DNA from 2 places in the Solibacillus sp. FSL K6-1126 genome. Region 1 is predicted to be linked to the other one. Evidence: riboswitches for the same ligand, from Rfam matches in the RefSeq annotation. Region 1 holds a riboswitch; the other holds the start of a gene.
The links. A riboswitch is a leader RNA that binds a small molecule or an ion and turns the genes downstream of it on or off. The one in region 1 is predicted to bind glycine.
Positions count from the first base shown of each region.

Region 1 (5,237 bases):
TTGGCGGAAATCTATACAATTCAGCTGACAACTAGCCTCTTTGCCTTTATCGGCGCTGTCATCGCATGTATCGTCTATTTCCACCTGTTATACAATAAATCACTTTTTGTAAAGGAGGAGCTAACATGATTACGTATGAAACAATTTGCTACTGCTGCAAAAAACCATTTTTATTAATAGAAGGAACGGTAAAATACCGGAATTACAAACGGAATATGCAGGGGAAATTTTCCTGTGATTCATGTGACAATAAAATCTTCTCAGAAGCAAGAAGCCAATTTTTGCGGAAAATAAACTAATAGAAAAAACCGGGCTTCCACGATGGAAACCCGGTTTACTGTTTATTTTTTTCGAACCTTATAAAGAACAAACAGCAGTATAAACCATAACGGTGTTAACAGCAGTGATGTTCTCGTTGATTCGGAAATACCCATAATGACTAGTAAAAATAAGAAGAATGCCAATACTAAATAGTTGATGAAGGGTGTTAATGGCGCTTTGAAAACTGAAGTTTTATGTAATTCCGGATGACGCTTTTTGTATATGATATGCGAAATCAGAATAATGCTCCAAACCCAAATAAAACAAATCGCACTAATTGTTGTCACGATACTGAATGCATCGTCCGGCATGAAGTAGCTAAGCAATGCCCCAATCGAAACTACGACTGCAGAAAATATCAGACCATTTTGCGGCACTGCATTTTTGTTTAATTTACCGTATGCTTTTGGTGCTTGTTTATTATTACTTAAACTGTACAGCATACGGCTCGTTGAGAACATCCCGCTATTTCCTGCAGAAGCAGCTGATGTCAGCACAACAAAGTTAATTAAACCTGCTGCAATCGGAATACCTACCAATGCGAAAACCTGAACGAATGGTGAACTTGCAGCGCTTAATGTATCCCAAGGATTGATTGTTAAAATGACGAATAATGCCCCTACATAAAACAGCAGAATACGTACGGGAATTTTATTGATGGCAGATGGGATATTCTTTTTCGGGTTTGCCGTTTCAGCAGCAGCTACCCCTACTAATTCAACCCCAACGAATGCAAAGACAACCATCTGGAACGCCATTAAAAATCCAAATGCCCCATTCGGGAATAACCCTCCGTGCTCCCATAGGTTCGATACGGCAACTTTTCCTGTATCTGTTTCAAAACCAATGATCAACAATATAATTCCAATTGCAATCAATGCAACAATTGTGATGATTTTTATCAACGCAAACCAAAACTCCAGCTCTCCGAACAGTTTGACCGTCAATAAATTCAAAATTAGTAAAACTACTAAACATGCGATAGCCGGTACCCATTGCGGTATATCGAACCAGTATTGCGTGTACATGCCGACAGCGATTATATCCGCCATTGCCGTCATAACCCAGCAGAACCAGTATGTCCAGCCGGTAATATAGCCTGCCCAATCCCCTAAGTATTCAGTGGCGAACTCGGTAAACGATGCATAGCCGCCTTTTGATAAAAGCATTTCGCCAAGTGCACGCATGACGAAAAATAGTGCGATACCAACGATTAAATATGCAAAGATAATAGAAGGTCCTGCAAGTGAGATCGCTTTACCTGACCCTAAAAACAACCCCGTTCCGATTGTTCCTCCAATCGCTATTAACTGAACGTGTCGATTTTTCAGATCGCGCTTTAATTCTTGTTGTTCCAAAACGATTCCTCCAAAGGATAAGTATTTTGTCTGTTTACACAGCGCAAAATAATAAGTACTTCATCGCGGTCCATCAAGTAATTTTTTCTGGAAAATTAAAACAGGGACTGATTATGTGCCAGTCCCTGTGTCTAAGAATAATCGATCTCGCCTCTGCGAAATCGCGTCCAGATTCCAAAAAAATCTGTGACATCTATCGAGGGCTTTTCTTTTTCAAACAGTGGATGCTACATACACCAATTTTTAAGGAAAAGCGTCTCTCATTACTCTTCTGTCCTTTTGCCTGAGATTATGAACCCTTCGGCGACGCGGTATACGCGCTCTCTCCAGAAACTGCTCCCGCCAGTAGTTTTATCCACGACGATCAACGCTTGATATGTATGCAATTAGTTGCCTATAGGTCATCTGGCATCTTCCAGTTTCCTATAGCTCGCGTTCAATACTATTATTGTACGATAATCATACTATCAATTTTCTGCCCGCCTTACAATGGATAATAGTAGTCAGTTATTATGTAAATAGCAATTTAACCTTATTCCCAACATAATGTTTTCATCTTGCAGAAGATTCATGACTAAAAAAATATTACACCGAAAATTCAATATTTTCAGTGTAATATTTCATATAGAGGAATTGGTAGCCCCTCGTAATTCTGTTTTCGTTTACTGCAGTTTTTCCTGTACTGTTGAATCTTCTTCGTATGTTGTTCGATTGATATCGATCAGCTTACCTTTTGTTGTGTTTGTCTTTTTCATTTTGACAACATACGTATTGTCTATAGCAATTTCTGTGCAGGCGATGTCTTTCTCGCGAATATTTTCAGGGTAATTTAAAGTAATAACTAATGTATCCCCGTCTTTTTCGATTTTTTCAATTTCTCTTCCACAGCCATCTGAATACCCTGTGACAAACAGCACTTCTTCTGTTTCAAAATCGATGGGCGGAATCGATTCAAAACCAAAAATATCGGCCCACGTCGTATAAAGCTTTTCATCCTGCACGATTGAAATACTCGTACCAACTTCAGGGGGAATCGAATCTAATTGAAACAGTAATTCATATTCAACTTGATTTTCTTCCTGAACAGGGTCGGTCGAATTGGATGAGGTTTCTTGATCTTTCGTATTACATGCTGCAAGTAGAAAAATCAGTCCCATGACAAGCATGCAACTAAAACATTTTTTCAATGTCCATCACCTCGTTTCTTACATAATTAGTCGGATGAAAAATAAAAAAGTTTCGATTTCCCCACATTTTATCTGTTACTATTGGTTAATTTAAACTTACAAGATTATGTTAAATAAACTAATAATTCAGCAAGTAAGCTTTTATCATAAAATGGCGTATAATGTAGTTGTTTATCCAACTATTACACCATTCTCTTGGAGGGTTTGTACAAATGAGTACACGTATTGAAAAAGACTTTTTAGGCACATTAGAAATCCCAAAGGACGTTTATTACGGCGTTCAAACAACTCGTGCATTAGAAAATTTCCCGATTACTAAAATGACAATGCACCCTGAATTAATTCGTGCATTTGCCATCGTAAAGAAAAGTTCGGCACTTGCAAATGCCGCTATCGGTAAATTGGACCCGGTAATTGCCAATGCAATTGCACAAGCATCCGATGACATTATTTCAGGACTATTACATGACCAGTTTGTTGTAGATCCAATTCAGGGCGGAGCAGGCACTTCAATGAACATGAATGCCAATGAAGTAATTGCTAACCGTGCACTGGAAATTTTAGGGGAAGAAAAAGGTACTTATTCAATCATTAGTCCTAACAGCCATGTCAATATGGCGCAGTCAACAAATGATGCATTCCCATCGGCTATCCATATCGCAACAGTTTCTACATTAGATAATCTAATTATTGCAATGGAAATGATGCGTGATAGCTTTATCAAAAAATCAGTAGAATTCGATTCAATCGTTAAAATGGGACGTACGCATTTACAAGATGCTGTACCCGTTCGTTTAGGTCAAGAATTTGGTGCCTACGCTGCCGTTGTTTCTCGTGATATTGCTCGAATCAAAAAAGCGCAGCAGACAATGCTGCAAATCAATATTGGCGCAACTGCAATCGGTACAGGCTTAAATGCAGATCCAGAATATATGAAATTAGCTGTGGAAAACATTGCGGTTTACAGTGGCTTCCCGTTCATTAAAGTAGACAATTTAATCGACGGTACACAAAATACCGATACGTATGCAGAAGTATCATCAATGCTAAAAATCGCTATGATGAATATGTCGAAAATCTGTAATGACCTACGCTTAATGGCATCAGGTCCAAAAGCCGGATTTGCAGAAATTCGCTTACCGGAACGCCAGCCAGGTTCTTCTATTATGCCAGGTAAAGTAAACCCGGTTATGCCGGAAGTAATTAACCAAATTGCTTTCCAAGTGATCGGTAACGACGTGACAATCTCACTTGCATCAGAAGCAGGTCAATTTGAGCTTAACGTAATGGAACCAGTTCTAGTATTTAATCTGCTTCAGTCGATTGAAATTATGACGAACGGTTTCACAGTATTTACAAAATACTGCCTGGATCATATCGAAGCGAATGAAGCGCGTCTGCATGATTTTGTTGAGCGTTCAATCGGTGTTATTACTGCACTGGCTCCACATTTAGGGTATGAGCGTTCAAGTCAAATTGCGCGTGAAGCATTGCATAGCGGCAAATCTGTACGCGAACTTTGCTTAATGTACAATTATTTCACACTTGAGCAGCTTGATATTATCTTAAATCCATTCGAATTAACGCAACCCGGTATTGCTGGTGAACGTGCATTTGAAAAACAATAATAAAAGCTAAAACGAAAGCTCCGCCGGGATATTTTCCCTGCGGAGCTTTTTCATTAAATATAGAGCACTTCTTTTGCGAGTGAAATTGCACGCTTGCTAACTTCCAATTTATCGCCGTCCGCATTTAGCTTCACGACTCCATTTGGCTCATCAAAAATGGATTTCAGCTGTGTTTTCGGTTTGACACCGACCATCATCGGCCCTTTTTCGGGCTCACCTGTACGCAGTTTTTCCTGCTCTCGTGTGACACCTTGTTCTTCCCCGATTTTCGGGAAAGCTGTTGTTTGTTGCTGTAAATTTCGGGGACGTGTCTGGTTATTTAAACTTGAACTCCCTGTGCCAACAGAACGTATCATGAATGATCCCCCTTCAATTATCTTTTCTTACTCTTTCGTATATCAATATCCGCGTAGATTTCAACTTCCAGTAGTGCCTGATTCGCGAGCTGATCTGCTTCACCGTTTAGTTTGCGGTCAATATGTTGATATTCCGGACGAATGCCAAGCTTCTGAAGCTTCGCATCGATTTTATCTGCCCACGTTGACAGAACACTATCCGTTACGCCCCATTCGCCGTTCATTTCATTAATGACGACTTGCGAATCACCGTAAATCTTTATTTTTTGGTGATGCACGCCCATCTCCTCAAGCTGCTCTACAGCAAGATTCAGTGCCGCATATTCCGCTTCATTGTTTGATGTTAAATACTCCGCCAGCTGATTCGTCCGCAAGCGATAGTTTTTT
Region 1 is NZ_JBBOPD010000001.1:1,788,577-1,793,813, reverse strand. Features, by position in the region: gene MHH44_RS08710 (MFS transporter) at 1-129, shown strand, start outside; gene MHH44_RS08705 (amino acid permease) at 342-1,679, opposite strand; glycine riboswitch at 1,941-2,019, opposite strand; gene MHH44_RS08700 (dehydrogenase) at 2,342-2,866, opposite strand; gene aspA (aspartate ammonia-lyase) at 3,079-4,494, shown strand; gene MHH44_RS08690 (DNA primase) at 4,548-4,850, opposite strand; gene MHH44_RS08685 (DUF771 domain-containing protein) at 4,868-5,237, opposite strand, start outside.

Region 2 (5,237 bases), 880 kb from region 1:
AATTCTGCAACTTCCGGCAGTTCAGCCGCTTCTTGACGTACTAACTCTTTTGGAAGCAGTTCTTCAAGATCAAAATCAGGAACATCCAATGGCTCTAAGTTGTAGCCGACACGACCTGGTTTTGTAATTTCGAAAATGAGTGATTGGTTTTCGTTATGCATTGTAAGCCCCCATTTCTGCAACTAATTGCTCGATTTCTTCTTTTGTACGGATTTCCGTAACAGCAATGAGTGCATGATTTTCTAATTCAGGATAAACACGACCTAAGTCAAAACCGCCGATAATGCCTTTTTCGATTAATGCTTTGTTTAGCTCTGTCACATTATGATTTGTCTTAACGACGATTTCGTTGAAGTGTGCCCCTTGATAAACAACTTCAAAACCAGCTGCTTCAAAGGCATTTTTAGCAAAGCGTGTCTTCACGATATTTTGTTTCGCCATTTCCTGCATACCTTGTTTTCCAAGAGCTGTCATTGCTACTGAAGAAGCAAGTGCAAGTAATGCCTGGTTAGAACAAATATTAGATGTCGCTTTGTCGCGACGGATGTGCTGCTCACGCGCTTGTAATGTTAATACATAACCACGGCGACCCTCTTGGTCTACTGTTTCCCCAACAAGACGGCCAGGTACTTTACGCATTAATTTATTCGTTACCGCGAAATAGCCACAGTGTGGACCACCGAATGCTTCAGCAATTCCGAATACTTGTGCATCCCCAACTGTAATATCGGCACCTAATTTTCCTGGAGGTGTTAATACTCCAAGAGCTAACGGGTTAGCAGATACGATAAACAATCCTTTTGCATCGTGTGTAATGTCTGCAAGTGGCTGTAAGTTTTCAATTTGACCAAAGAAGTTTGGATATTGAACAATAACACCGGCTGTTTGATCATCGATTAAGCCTTTTAATGCTTCGATGTCTGTCACACCGTCTTTTGCAGGAATAGTAACAACTTCAATTGATTGTCCTGTTGCATACATTTTCACAACATCGTGATATTCTGGATGGACAGTTCCTGAAACGAGTAATTTACCGCGACGTGTATGGCCTGCAGCAAGCATACCTGCTTCTGCCAATGCCGTACCGCCATCGTACATAGAAGAGTTTGCAATATCCATACCTGTCAGTTCCGCAATCATCGTTTGGAATTCAAAAATAGCTTGAAGTTCGCCTTGAGAAATTTCCGGCTGATAAGGTGTGTAGGCTGTATAAAACTCTGAACGTGAAATAACGTGATCGACAATTACCGGTTTATAGTGATTGTAGACTCCTGCACCTAAAAATGAGACATTACTTGCTGTATCTTTATTTTTTGAAGCAAGTTGTGCCAGTTCTTTCATTAAAGCGGCTTCAGACTTTGCAGGTTTAATATTGTAGCTTCCTTGGAAGCGAACTTTTTCAGGAATATCCTCGAAAAGTTCATCAATTGTCGCAACCCCGATACGGTCTAACATTTCTTGTTTATCTTGTTCCGTCATTGGTAAATAACGATGTTTCATTGTTAACCCTCTTTTCAAAAGTTTTATCCCGCAATTAACGGGTAGATTGAAGTTTCACTTTATTTTGCACGCTTGTAAAATGGTGTTTCTACTACAACTGCTTTTGCTCTATTTTTTCGTACTTCGATTTCTAATTCAGTTCCAACTTCCGTGAATTTTGCGTCAATTAAAGCTAAACCGATATTGCGCTTTGTCATTGGTGACTGAGTTCCTGTAGTTACAAAACCAATCTCTTCACCATCTTTAAATACTTTATAGCCATGGCGGGGAATACCTTTATCAATCATTTCGATACCTACAGATTTACGTGTTAGGCCATGTTCTTTTTGGTCAATTAATGCTTGCTGACCGATAAACTGCGGATCTTTCGCCAATTTCACGGCAAAGCCAATCCCTGCTTCAAGTGGTGAAATTTCTTTTGAAATCTCTTGGCCATATAATGGCAGGCAAGCTTCAAAGCGAAGTGTATCACGAGCGCCTAAACCGGCTGCTACTACACCTTGGTCTTTTCCTGCTTCCAAAATTTTGTTCCACAAGTCAACAATCGCTGCTGGAGCACCATAAATTTCAAATCCGTCTTCTCCCGTATAACCTGAGCGCGAGACAAGAACCGAATGTCCGCCTACTTCTACATTGTCCTGGAATTTAAAATATTTGATTGCCGTTAAGTCTGTTGCTGTTAATGTTTGCAGAACTTCCTGAGATAAAGGTCCTTGCAAAGCGATTTGAGCGTAGTCATCTGACAAATTTGCCACTTTGACATCCCCTTCGACATGCTGCTGTAACCACTTGAAGTCCTTTTCAATATTCGCTGCATTGACACATAGTAAATAGCGATTATCTTCCAAACGGTATGTCAGTAAATCGTCAACAACACCGCCATCTTCATAGCAAAGTGCACTATATTGCGCGCCGCCAATTGCAATTTTCGAAATATCATTGGAAAGCATCTTTTGTAAATAAACAAGTGCATCCGGACCTTCGACGATGATTTCCCCCATATGAGAAACATCAAAAAGTCCTGCACGATTACGTACCGCATCATGTTCATCTTTGATCGAAGAAAATTGTACAGGCAACTCCCAGCCGCCAAAATCAACTGTTTTCCCACCATACTTTGCATATTCATCAAAAAGTGGTGTGCGCTTTAGCTTTAATTCATTTGTCATGTTCATTTCCTCCTTTAATTATGTATGTTCGTTTTGCAATGCAAAGGGGAAAGCAACATTACACCTATCAAAAGTGTAAATCTATCTTTTTATTAGAATCATCAGAATATTAAAAGCCGATTTCTCCACAAAAAAAGACAGACGAATCCCCTTTAGCGAGATTCTCTGTCCTGGCACCTGAAAGTTACACCTGAATTTGATCCTCTATCACAATTTAGGCTTTCCCCTTTGGTGGCTGTTTGTAACAATAGCTATTACAGCACTCTCCAGAGTTGCGTCCAATACGAGTCTTTTTGCCTGAGAGATTCATAGCTTAGCTATTTGCTCCTTCGGCGACGTGACATCACGTTCTCTCCCCGTATCATCATCCGCGTTAGATTATTTACTTCATGTTATTGCTCTTCTTAGCAATATCCTAACATTGAATATAATGCAAACGCAATCTTTTTTTATTTTTATTCAAAATACGAACATTAAGTTTAATTATCGTAAAATCATTCGCCTTTAAGACGTTTTACTTGAAACCCGATGTACTCGACAATTTGTCTTAATGTTCTTCCGGCTGTGAGTACTTGTATATGGCCAGCTAGTCGATAACTCCTTCTGCGTTGGTGATACAGATTTTCCAATTCTTGTTCCGATGACGATTGAACAATAGGACGGTTTTTATCATTCCGAATCCGCATATAAATATCTTCAAATTTAGCATCAAGAAAAAATACGAGCCCTGTCTGGCGCATAATTCTCCTGTTTTCTTCATTGACGGCTACCCCACCGCCTGTAGCGATAATGCATGCTTCATCACGAAAATTCTTTAAAAATTCCGTCTCGATTTTTCGGAAGTGTGCTTCGCCGTATTTCTCAAAAATTTCAGGAATTGTCATACCCTGCTGACGTACAATTTCGTGATCCATATCGTAATACGGCATTTTCAAGAAAAAACTTAAACGTCTACCAATCGCACTTTTTCCGCAACCCATAAATCCTACTAAATAAATTTTACGCATGCTGTTCACCTTCTTCTAATTACGGACTACTTTATCAATTACACCTCTACCTATTCTTTCGTTTCCATTTTGCGTTTTAACACAAATATTTTTGTATCAAACAAAACCGCATGATGTGACATTTTTTCGACTTTGCAAAAAGAAGTCGAACTTTAAGGTAAATTTAGTATATTTATCGTAGCACGAACGTAAATAGATTCCAATGAATTATATACTTTTATTTGCGCAAAATATGCATTTGTATAGAAAACAGCAGCACCAGAAACGATGAACAATAAAAATACAGCCATTAAAAATAATGCACCCTTCTCATTCTGGAGGCAATGGCAATACGAGATCTCTTTCTCGCTTTGTTCCATTTTTCATCACTACCCTCATATTCACTTCATTTTCAACAATCGTCAGTTCCCATTCCTTAACAAAAGGCAGCATAATCTCATTTCCCCCTTTATTCGACCTTTTACGCAAATGCTCTTCTGACTTATCAAAGACAAACAACCGCTCCTCGGGATCATTTAACATTTCCAGTTGCAGCATATTAGAATTGAGTACCCTACCAGATGCGGAATTCATATTGTATTGGTGAAGATCATAAACGAACAATTCCCAGTTCACCTCATCTTTCATCTTCTCAAGCTGTTGAAGATCCCGAACCCATATGAGGATCAGCAGGCTAATTGCGGTAAAAAGCACAAACACGGTTAACTGAAACAAGCTTTCCAGTAGTGTAAACCCCCGCTCACTTAATGTTTGCTTGAAATTCATACACAAAGTTCCTCATCTTTTTCATTGTTGTCATAACGGACGCATACTCGGTGTCCGTCGTAATTCCATTGAAACTGCATGCCATCAATTTGTTGTGTACCGGCTGATTGACCATACCTTTTATACTTCATCGCTCCTATATAAGCCACTTCCGCTGCATGGGCTTGTATTTTTTGTATGGCAATTTGCTGTTTCATATTAAACGTGAGCGGTATCATTGTCGACGAGAGGAATAATAAAATGACGACTGCTAATAGTGTTTCTACAAGAGTTAGTCCTTCCTGGTTCATGAAAAACCTCCTTTTCCAAAATTCTGGCTTTCCCGATATTAATAGAATATTGATAGCTTTTATTCTCAAAATGATATGTCAGTCGTCCAAACGCCTGGACATTTCCTCTTGTATTAAATATCAGCCGGTTATTCGGAGTAGTTAAATACATATCTAGTGGCCGCGCTATTCTTTGATCGAAAACAATAGTAGAAGTATTGCGCTCTCTTACTTGAATCCGGTGACAATTAATAATTTCAAAGCTATGGTAGGTTCCGGTCTCAATGGATAGTAATTGTGTCATGCGTATTAACATCTCGTTTTGGCTCATCACTTGTTTTTCTGTATAATCCATTAACGGCTTTTGTGAAAAATACAGAATCGCTGAATTGACGACTAAAAAAATAAAGAGAACGATAAGCATTTCCAGTAGTGTAAAACCTTTTTCATCTGTTAACTGTGATTTAACTTTCTGCATCATGGTTACGTTTCGCTGTTCGCCGGTCCAACGACTTTTCCGTCCACAA
Region 2 is NZ_JBBOPD010000001.1:2,665,836-2,671,072, forward strand. Features, by position in the region: gene gcvPB (aminomethyl-transferring glycine dehydrogenase subunit GcvPB) at 1-161, opposite strand, end outside; gene gcvPA (aminomethyl-transferring glycine dehydrogenase subunit GcvPA) at 154-1,500, opposite strand; gene gcvT (glycine cleavage system aminomethyltransferase GcvT) at 1,560-2,669, opposite strand; glycine riboswitch at 2,833-2,941, opposite strand; glycine riboswitch at 2,945-3,037, opposite strand; gene MHH44_RS13240 (shikimate kinase) at 3,164-3,676, opposite strand; gene comGF (competence type IV pilus minor pilin ComGF) at 3,986-4,441, opposite strand; gene MHH44_RS13250 (type II secretion system protein) at 4,438-4,731, opposite strand; gene MHH44_RS21215 (prepilin-type N-terminal cleavage/methylation domain-containing protein) at 4,640-5,191, opposite strand; gene comGC (competence type IV pilus major pilin ComGC) at 5,194-5,237, opposite strand, start outside.
Region 2: linked by a shared signal. The riboswitch ahead of gcvT (glycine cleavage system aminomethyltransferase GcvT) and the one ahead of MHH44_RS08705 (amino acid permease) in region 1 are both predicted to bind glycine.